DNA from 2 places in the Bacillus sp. T-10(2022) genome. Region 2 is predicted to be linked to the other one. Evidence: riboswitches for the same ligand, from Rfam matches in the RefSeq annotation. Region 2 holds a riboswitch; the other holds the start of a gene.
What was found. A riboswitch is a leader RNA that binds a small molecule or an ion and turns the genes downstream of it on or off. The one in region 2 is predicted to bind S-adenosylmethionine.
Positions count from the first base shown of each region.

Region 1: it holds a riboswitch for S-adenosylmethionine, as region 2 does, so the genes downstream of both, OSJ91_RS14725 (YezD family protein) here and mtnK (S-methyl-5-thioribose kinase) in region 2, are expected to answer to the same signal.

Region 1 covers NZ_CP113518.1:3,008,503-3,013,014, forward strand. Annotated here, with positions in the region: gene sat (sulfate adenylyltransferase) at 1-516, opposite strand, end outside; gene OSJ91_RS14720 (phosphoadenylyl-sulfate reductase) at 592-1,296, opposite strand; gene OSJ91_RS14725 (YezD family protein) at 1,468-1,611, opposite strand; SAM riboswitch class I at 1,783-1,891, opposite strand; gene ssuE (NADPH-dependent FMN reductase) at 2,173-2,706, opposite strand; gene OSJ91_RS14735 (TetR/AcrR family transcriptional regulator) at 2,918-3,505, opposite strand; gene OSJ91_RS14740 (SDR family NAD(P)-dependent oxidoreductase) at 3,679-4,425, opposite strand.
Region 2 covers NZ_CP113518.1:3,300,717-3,305,228, reverse strand. Annotated here, with positions in the region: gene OSJ91_RS16115 (LCP family protein) at 1-19, shown strand, start outside; gene mtnA (S-methyl-5-thioribose-1-phosphate isomerase) at 111-1,157, opposite strand; gene mtnK (S-methyl-5-thioribose kinase) at 1,172-2,374, opposite strand; SAM riboswitch class I at 2,453-2,606, opposite strand; partial or broken gene OSJ91_RS16100 (carbon-nitrogen family hydrolase) at 2,678-3,461, opposite strand; gene OSJ91_RS16095 (aminotransferase class I/II-fold pyridoxal phosphate-dependent enzyme) at 3,562-4,512, shown strand, end outside.

The sequences.
Region 1 (4,512 bases), 290 kb from region 2:
CCTTGTCTCGACTGGGTCCAAATAGTGAGCTTGAAACTGCGGACGCTCTATTCTCTTGATCAACTTTATTTCCCCACCGACATATACATCACCGCGGTTATATAAATTTTTCACTCCAGGATGCTTCTCATCATCCGTTTGATATACTAATGTCGCTTCCAATTGCTTATCTGGCGTGTAAATATCGGAAACGGAGAGAACCCCGTATGTTTCACCTTCATGAGTCAACGTTACTTCTTCACCTATAGTAAGGGTTTCTGCAGTTTCTTCGGTCAAAGGAAGCGTAATTGGGATGCTCCATACATGACCGCTGCTAAGCCTCAAATCCTTGACCACTGTCTCGTAGTCACTTTTTGTAAAGAATCCTTTAATTGGACTGTAGGCACCAGTGCCTATCAATTCAAGATCACTTAAAGCAATTTGATCGATTTCGATTGACTTTGTTATTTTACTAATATCATAATTTGGTTCCCAAAGATCGATTAATGTTCCTCCGTGCGGTAAACTGATTGTCATGCTAATTTCCCCCTATGGTTTCTATTTATTTAAGCCTATGGTTTTTATTTATTTAAGCCTATGGTTTTTATTTATTTAAGATAAATGCAATCCGCATTCCGTTTTTTGAGCTCCTTGCCAACGGCCAGAGCGTAAATCATCTGCATTGAAGGCTGGTGCTGTACATGTTTTACATCCAATGCTCGGATATCCATTATCATGCAGGATATTATATGGAAGTCCGTTTTTGTGGGCGTAGCGCCAAACATCTTTCCATGTCCAATGTATGAGTGGACATATTTTAACTGACTTGAACTTATTATCCTTATTGATATACTCGGTTAAAGCCCTTGTTTCGGATTGCTCCCTCCGCAGTCCCGAAAGCCATGCTGTTGCCGTTGAAAGCACATCGGTAAGCGGAATGATTTTACGGATATTACAGCACTTATTTGAATCTCTAACCCATAATTCATCCCCATATTCCGCTGCTTGTTCCTCTAGCGTCAAGGCAGGTTTCTTCATTTCGATCGAAAGCTTTGGATATCGCTTTTTCACTTGCTCGATCAATTGATAAGTTTCCTCAAAATGAACATCTGTATCAAGGAAAACTATTTTGGCAGAAGGATTGACCTTCGCCAATAAATCCGTAAGCACGATGCCTTCTATGCCAAAACTGCAAGCATAAATCAGTTCGTTTCCATAATGGTCATTCGCCCATTGCAGAACTTCCAAAGCACCTTTTGTCTCACTGTCTTCGGGAAATACAGGGAAATCCCCAGTGTTGAAATTTTCATAGTTTATTAATGCAGCCAACTTTGTAGCCCCCTCTAAAAACTTGCTGTATCAGGTTAGAGTAACTGTTGATCAATGCCCGTTGTAATTGTTTGACTCTAGGAAAAAAGAGACGAATCTAACCAATACTCTCTTTATATCAGTTAAACCCGCCTCTAGTTTTTCTAGTCAGCAGATACCTTATTTAATTCTTAATTTTTCATTTCTTTCCATTTGAATGATTTTACCATCCTGGACAATAAGTGTAATGGATCCATATTTCATAGAATTAAGCATTTCTTGAAGTCGTTCAAATATTTCTTCAAGCTGATTCTCTTTATCCAAGCCTGTTCCTCCTTTAAGAAAATCCGCGAATTTCTTATTTTCACCGCTGATTCAATGAATTTCTTAGATTTATATAATTCCAAACAACCTTACATTGTTATGGTTTGCCTACAACTTTCCCAAAAAACAAAAATCTTTCCATGATGGAAAGATCCCAAGGTAAATATCTTTACCTTATCTTCCAAAATGATCAACATTTTGTTGGAGGTAGCACCTTGCATCGATCATGCAGGTTGCTGGACTTCAAAGGGCCAATTCCCTCCGTCGCTCTGGATAAGTTTTATTATTTTAAATATTAACATATATTTAATCCTTGTCAATGGAGTTTTCTTATAAAATAACTTGGTTTAATATTATGGATGAACTGTTATTTTTATACACACTATTCCGATTATGATTTTATGTTCATGTAAATACGAAAATAGACTCGTCTTTTTAGATAAAGCATCCAAAAAAATGAGTCTATTTTCATTAACAAACCTATTATTGGCGCCTGTCATTCTTTGAAAAAATAATTTCTCGAATTCCAGTCCTTTTTATAGAAGGAATTACTCGAATTCATTAATTTCTTAACTGTATCGCTTCTACAAATTCTTGAACTTGACTCTGGACGCGATCAATTAAATGCAAATCATTTATCGGGTTTTCTGAATTCTGTTTATCTATTTCTTTATCAACGAAATAAATCCCCTGCAGCGGCTCGCCTTTTAATATTGAAATTAATGGTTTAAGTGCATAGTCAATCGCCAATAGATGCCTGTTACTTCCGCCAATCATGATTGGCAGTACTGGCTTACCCTTAAAAGCACCTTCTGGCAGCAAATCGATCAAGGCCTTCAATACACCTGTATAAGAAGCCTTATAAACCGGTGAACCAATAATGACACCTCTAGCTGCTTGAATTTTCTCTGAAAGCTTTAAGATATCTTCGCTATTATATTTGCCTTGGAATAAATCATCTGCTGAGAAATCCGTAATTGAGAAATAAGCTGTGGTAAAACCTTCGTTTTCGACTAATGATTGAATATGTTTTAGTGAAATGTCCGTTCTGGACGGAATAGCCGGACTTCCTGATAAAATTACGATATCGGTCATTTAATCTCCCCCTCCAATATTACATGATTTCAAGATAAAATCTTCGTAAGCATTTCGTACAGCATGCATTTATCGTAATAGTCTGAAAAATATAAGTCAAATCTTACACTCTGGTTTAAAAAATTTTCAAGTTTACTCCATCGGATCTTAAGGAAAATAAAACGGTCATATTGAAGGGCTTGAGCATCAAGCCGCAAATATGACCGTTTCATTATGTATGTTTTTGTTTGCCATGAATACCATATACCAAAAGTTGAGCAATGCTCTTAATTCGTTCAGAAGTAAAATATGGCTCCTTTTTCTGCTGATGGATCTCATAATGTGTAGATAATGCCAATGTGAAAGAAATGATCCCTACATTAAATAGGATAATATCAGAGATATACTGTATCTCACCACTATCTATTCTCTTCTGTATTTCAATATGCCTGGCATTCGGCTTGAAAATCTGATCTACATATTGCTTAGAAATATCTTGATCAAATTGTGTTTCCCTGAATAGTATCGAAAACTGTTCTTTATTATCAAGAATTTTATTTATCATGGTGCAAACATGATTCTCCACTAGATCATCCGTAGATAGATGGCTAGTCCCATCTTCAGATTCCTCTTTCTCATCAGGGGTAATGGTAGCCAATAGCAAATCTTTTTTGCTGTCAAAGTATTTGTAAATAGTAGCTTCGGAAACATTGCAAGCAGAGGCAATTTCATTCGTTCTTGTCATGTCAAAACCTTTAGTGGCAAAAAGAGTCCGGGCTACATTTATGATTCGTTCTTTCGTTTGCTGCCCTTTTTTCAAAAATATCAACCTTCTTTTATAATGATAAGACCGGTTTCACCAATCTATTTTCCATGATATCCCGATGGTATCAATCGGTCAATATTACCTTTGATTCATTAGAATTCAATATTCCCATATATCATAAATAGAAAACATCGTCTGATTGGGACGATGTTTTCTTATAGAGAAAATCACTTAAAGGATGCATAGCCATCATCGACCATGACTACACTTCCATTGATCGCATCCGCTTCCTCTAAAGATAATAGATAGACGGCATTTGCAACGGCTTCTGGCTTAATTAATTTACCGCGCATTTGACTTGCATTCAATTTATCGATGATTCCCATATCTTTATAGCCTTGAATGATAGGAGTGTCAACCCCGCCTGGCGCAATGCCCACTACCCGTATGCCATAAGCACCTAATTCCAAAGCAGCTGTCTGTGTCATCATTCTTACAGCTCCTTTAGTCGCCTGATAGGCAAAGGTTCCGTGGGAAGCTAAGTAAGCAAACACAGAAGCCGTATTAATAATGACACCCTTGTTACCTAGCTCCTTCATTTTCCGTCCTGCTGCCATGATTCCAAAGGCAACTCCGTGCTGATTCACTCCAATCGTTTTGAAGTAACCCTCCATATCTTGATCGAGGATCATACCGCCTGCACCGATGCCGGCATTATTAAACATGATATCGATCCTTCCGAATGTTTCCACTGCTTTATTGATTAAGGATTCAACATCTTCCTGCTTAGAAACATCCGTTTTTACAAAAATGGCCTCTCCGCCATACGCTGTAATCTGTTCAACGGTTTCCTGTCCCATTCCTTCATTAAAATCCGCAACAACGACCTTGTCCCCTTTTGCTGCAAATTTCAAGCATGTGGCCCGGCCAATACCGCTTGCTCCTCCTGTAATAACTGCAACTCTTGCTGTCATGTACATTCCCCTTTCAACACTAAAAATATAGTAAGTGTTTACTTACTTTTTTTATTATAAAAGTAAGGAATATTTAATTCAAGCAAT
Region 2 (4,512 bases):
GTTCTTTTCCAAAAAATAAAAATTGTATTGTGGACCTCGCAAGAATAATCACAAAAACGAGAGGGATACGAAATCCTTCTCGTTTTTTATCATCAATAAAGCAACCTGGATCATTTAACAAAAAGCGGGATGTTTTTAATGAAATCCGGTGTTATGATGCCATTTTCGGTAATGATGCTGGTAATTAGATGATTCGGTGTAACGTCAAAGGCTGGATTGAAAGTCTTCACGTTTTCAGGAGCAATCCTAACACCTTGAATGAAGGTGATTTCCGCTTCATTCCGTTCTTCGATCGGGATGGAAGTACCGGACTCGAGAGTAAGGTCGAATGTGGTTGATGGTGCGGCCACGTAAAAAGGGATACCAAAGTGCTTGGCTAATATGGCCAATCCCAATGTCCCGATTTTATTGGCTGTATCTCCATTAGCCGCAATTCTGTCGGCACCGACGATGATTCCATTTATTCCTTTCTGGTGAATCGTATGGGCAGCCATATTATCAGAAATTAATGTGACATCCACCCCCGCTTGCATCAATTCCCAAGCAGTCAAACGCGCCCCTTGCAGGACAGGCCTGGTTTCACATGCATACACTTTTAGCGGAAAGTCCTTTTCTTTAGCCAGGTGGAAGGGAGCCAAAGCTGTGCCATACCGAGCCGTGGCAATTCCCCCAGCGTTGCAATGCGTTAGAATGGAATCTCCTCTAGTGAATAAGGATAAACCATGTTCCCCGATTTTCCTGCACATTTCTTCATCTTCAGCAAAGATGGCTTTAGCCTCCGATACAAGTGCTTCCTTGGCAGTTGAAATGCTTTGCGTAGCTTGCAGAGTATTTTCCATCCTCCTTAACGCCCAAAAAAGGTTGACAGCAGTTGGCCGTGAAGAGGCGAGTTTTTCAATATGCCTCGCTACATTTTTCTTGAATTCCGCTAATTCAGCGGTTGTTTCCTGTTTGGCACCAAGTGCAACACCAAATGCTGCCGTCAGTCCAATTGCTGGGGCACCGCGAACTTTTAATGTCAAAATGCTGTCATATACATCATCAACAGAATGAAGTTCAATAAATTCAGTTATGGAAGGCAGGGCTTGTTGATTTAATAATGTAATATGGGAATCAGCCCATTGTACCGAATAAGGTAATGGTGCTAGTTTTGTCATGTGCAGGTCTCCTTTTAAATGGTTGAATAAGATGGCAGTGTACGTTGCTTCAACGCTTCAATTACAGCTGGAACATCCAATTCTTCTCGTTTTTTAATTAAAAAAGCACCAATTTCCAATGTAGCCGTTTTGGCAGCGATCCTTGTTTCTTTATCTTCAATGACATTTAAATCGGCAACATGGGAAAGTCCGATGGTTCGCCGAATCATTTCACAGCCGGCAAAGCCGAATGCATCTTTTTTGAATTTTGTCAGTAAATAAGGCAGATAACCTTTCACATGGCGAAATGGGCTTTTATTTTGGCCTTCCCATAATTCGGAATAAGTTTCTTCAAAGGCATTCCAAAATTCATTAAGGTGTGTGAAAATCTCTTCCTTTCCAGCGCTATTACGTGTGACTGCCTGAAAGAGAAGGTTGGCGGTGTATTGACCAAGGTCAAAACCAACTGGACCATAAAAAGCGAATTCCGGATCGATAACCTTTGTTTCAGTTTCACTTGCAAATATACTTCCAGTATGTAAATCACCATGAAGCAAGGCTTCCTGCTCGGTTTCAAAGCTTTGTTTCAGCTTAGCGACCTCAAGGATCACTTCTTTATCATTCCATATATTTTTGGCGGCATCTGTCAATTCCACCTCGAAATCTCCCGGGAGTTCCTCAAAAAATGGATCCGTGAAAATAAAGACCTCAGTGATTTTGCAGAGTTCGGGATTCGTGAAATGTCGGGCCACTTCCTTTTTCGCAGAGGGTTCTAAATGATAATCGGATGTATAAAATGCCGTTTTCGCAACATATTCACCAATATGCTGAGAAAGCAATGGGTATGAATCTCCTTCGATCAATCCTGTTCTAACGATTTTCAAGTGCGATAAATCCTCCATGACCGTGATGGCAAGCTGTTCATCAGAATAATAGACTTGCGGTACGAATTCTGGGCAATAACTTCTGAAATGAATCAACGCATTCGCCTCAATCGCAGCTCTTTTCAATGTCAGCGGCCAGCTTTCGCCAAGTACCTTGGCATAAGGGACCGCTTGTTTAATTATAATTCCTTTATTTGTGACTGTGTCTGTAATATGAAAAACATAATTTAAGTTTCCATCGCCGATTTCTTTACATGTTAAACTTGCATCCGCATTGACCAACCCAAGTTTTTTTGCAAGGGTTATAGCTGTTTCGTTTGTCAATCTCTTAAAATTTGAATGGTTTTGAGTCATTCTTTTCCCCTCCGGATTCAAAATAAGAATAAAAAAGCCTCTTTCATATAGAAAGAGGCAGAAGTTTTGGCTTCGGACCTCTTATCTTCCAGAATATGAATTCTGGTGGAATTAGCACCGTGCTCTGTGGATTTTATAATCCGGCGGTGAATCCGCCCCATTTCACAATGGTATTACAGTCGGTTGCTGGGCTTCATAGGGCCTTTATCCCTCAGCCTGCTCTTGATAAGAGTAAATGTTTTCTGAAATTTTAATCTTCGGGAAAATAATATCAACTTTTTAAATAGTTTGTCAATGGGTAAATTAATAAAAATCAGGACGACGATCTTCGAATACAGGTATTTTGTTACGTGCATCCGAAACTTTATTGAAGTCCAAGGTGCCTGTCAGGAGTTCGTTTCCTTCTCCGGCTTCACTTATGATATTTCCCCAAGGATCAATTATCAAGGAATGACCGGCAAATATATTATTGACATCAGAGCCTGAGCGATTAACGGCTACAACATAGGCTTGGTTCTCGATGGCACGGCTAATCAATAAGGCTCTCCAGTGATCGAGTCTCGGCTTTGGCCATTCAGCCGTAACGAATAGAACTTCGGCGCCTTTAGCGGTATGGGCTCGCTGCCATTCAGGGAAACGGATGTCATAACAAATGAAACCAGCACATATTTTTTCATCAAGAGTAAATAAACCATCCTTTTCTCCTGGCTTCAGGAAATGATGTTCATCCATTAACTGAAATAAGTGAAGCTTATCATATTCTTTTATGAGATTTCCCTGTTTATCGATGATGATCATGGTGTTATAGATTCCCTTGCTCGTTTTTTTCGCAATGGAACCGCCTACGATGTGAATCTCGTGTTTCCTTGCCTGTGTTTTAAGAAATTCAATCGTTTTTTCGGCCTCTTGATCAGCAATCTCATTTAACCTGCTTAAGTCGTATCCGGTTGTCCAAAGCTCTGGTAAAATGACGATATCGGGTTCCGACCGTGCTGCTTTTTCCAACCATTGTTCGGCAACCTGAAAATTGATATCCGGTTGCCCGAATGGCTATATCCATTTGAATACAAGCTATTTTCCACTTCATCGTTTAAAACCCCCATATGTAAAAAATGCTTTACAAGACTATGATAAACATATATCATTTGTGACTAGAATTTCAAGAAATTTCAGAGAAGGTGTATAAAATGGTGCAATTCGAAAAATCCAGACAGCTTCAGGACCTGCCTAAGCAGTTTTTTGCCTCACTAGTCGCAAAAGTCAATGCCATCACGGAGCAAGGACATGATGTCATTAATTTAGGCCAGGGAAATCCTGATCAGCCGACTCCAGACCATATCGTGAAAAGCTTGCAGTCTGCCGCTGAAAAAACGATTAATCATAAATATTCGCCATTTCGGGGGCATCAATATTTAAAAGATGCTGCTGCCGTCTTTTATGAACGTGAATACGGTGTCAAGCTGGATCCGAAAAGTGAAGTGGCGATTCTCTTCGGGGGAAAGGCAGGTCTTGTCGAACTGCCGCAGTGTTTATTGAATCCGGGTGATACGATCCTTGTTCCGGATCCCGGCTATCCGGATTATCTTTCCGGTGTTGTTTTAGCCCAGGCAAAGACCGAATTCATGCCCTTGACAGAAGAAAATGATTTTCTTCCAAAATACAGTGACATACATAAAGAAGTACTTGATAAAGCGAAAATGATGTTCTTGAACTATCCGAACAATCCCACAGGTGCTTCTGCAACTGAAAGTTTCTTTGATGAGACCGTCTCTTTTGCAAAAGAGCATTCAATTTGTGTGGTCCACGACTTCGCTTATGGAGCGATAGGATTCGACGGTAAAAAACCGGTAAGCTATCTCCAGTCAGAGGGAGCGAAGGAAATAGGAATAGAAATATACACACTATCGAAAACATACAATATGGCAGGGTGGAGAGTCGGCTTCGCAGTGGGGAATAAGAGTGTCATAGAAGCTCTTGAACTATTACAAGACCATCTTTATGTGAGTCTCTTCCCGGCGATACAAGAAGCTGCGGCAAGCGCTTTGCTTGACTCGCAGAGCTGTGTAGAGCAGTTAGTGCAGATGTACGAGGGGCGAAGGAATGTTTTCATTGAGGGATTGAGGGCAATCGGCTGGGAT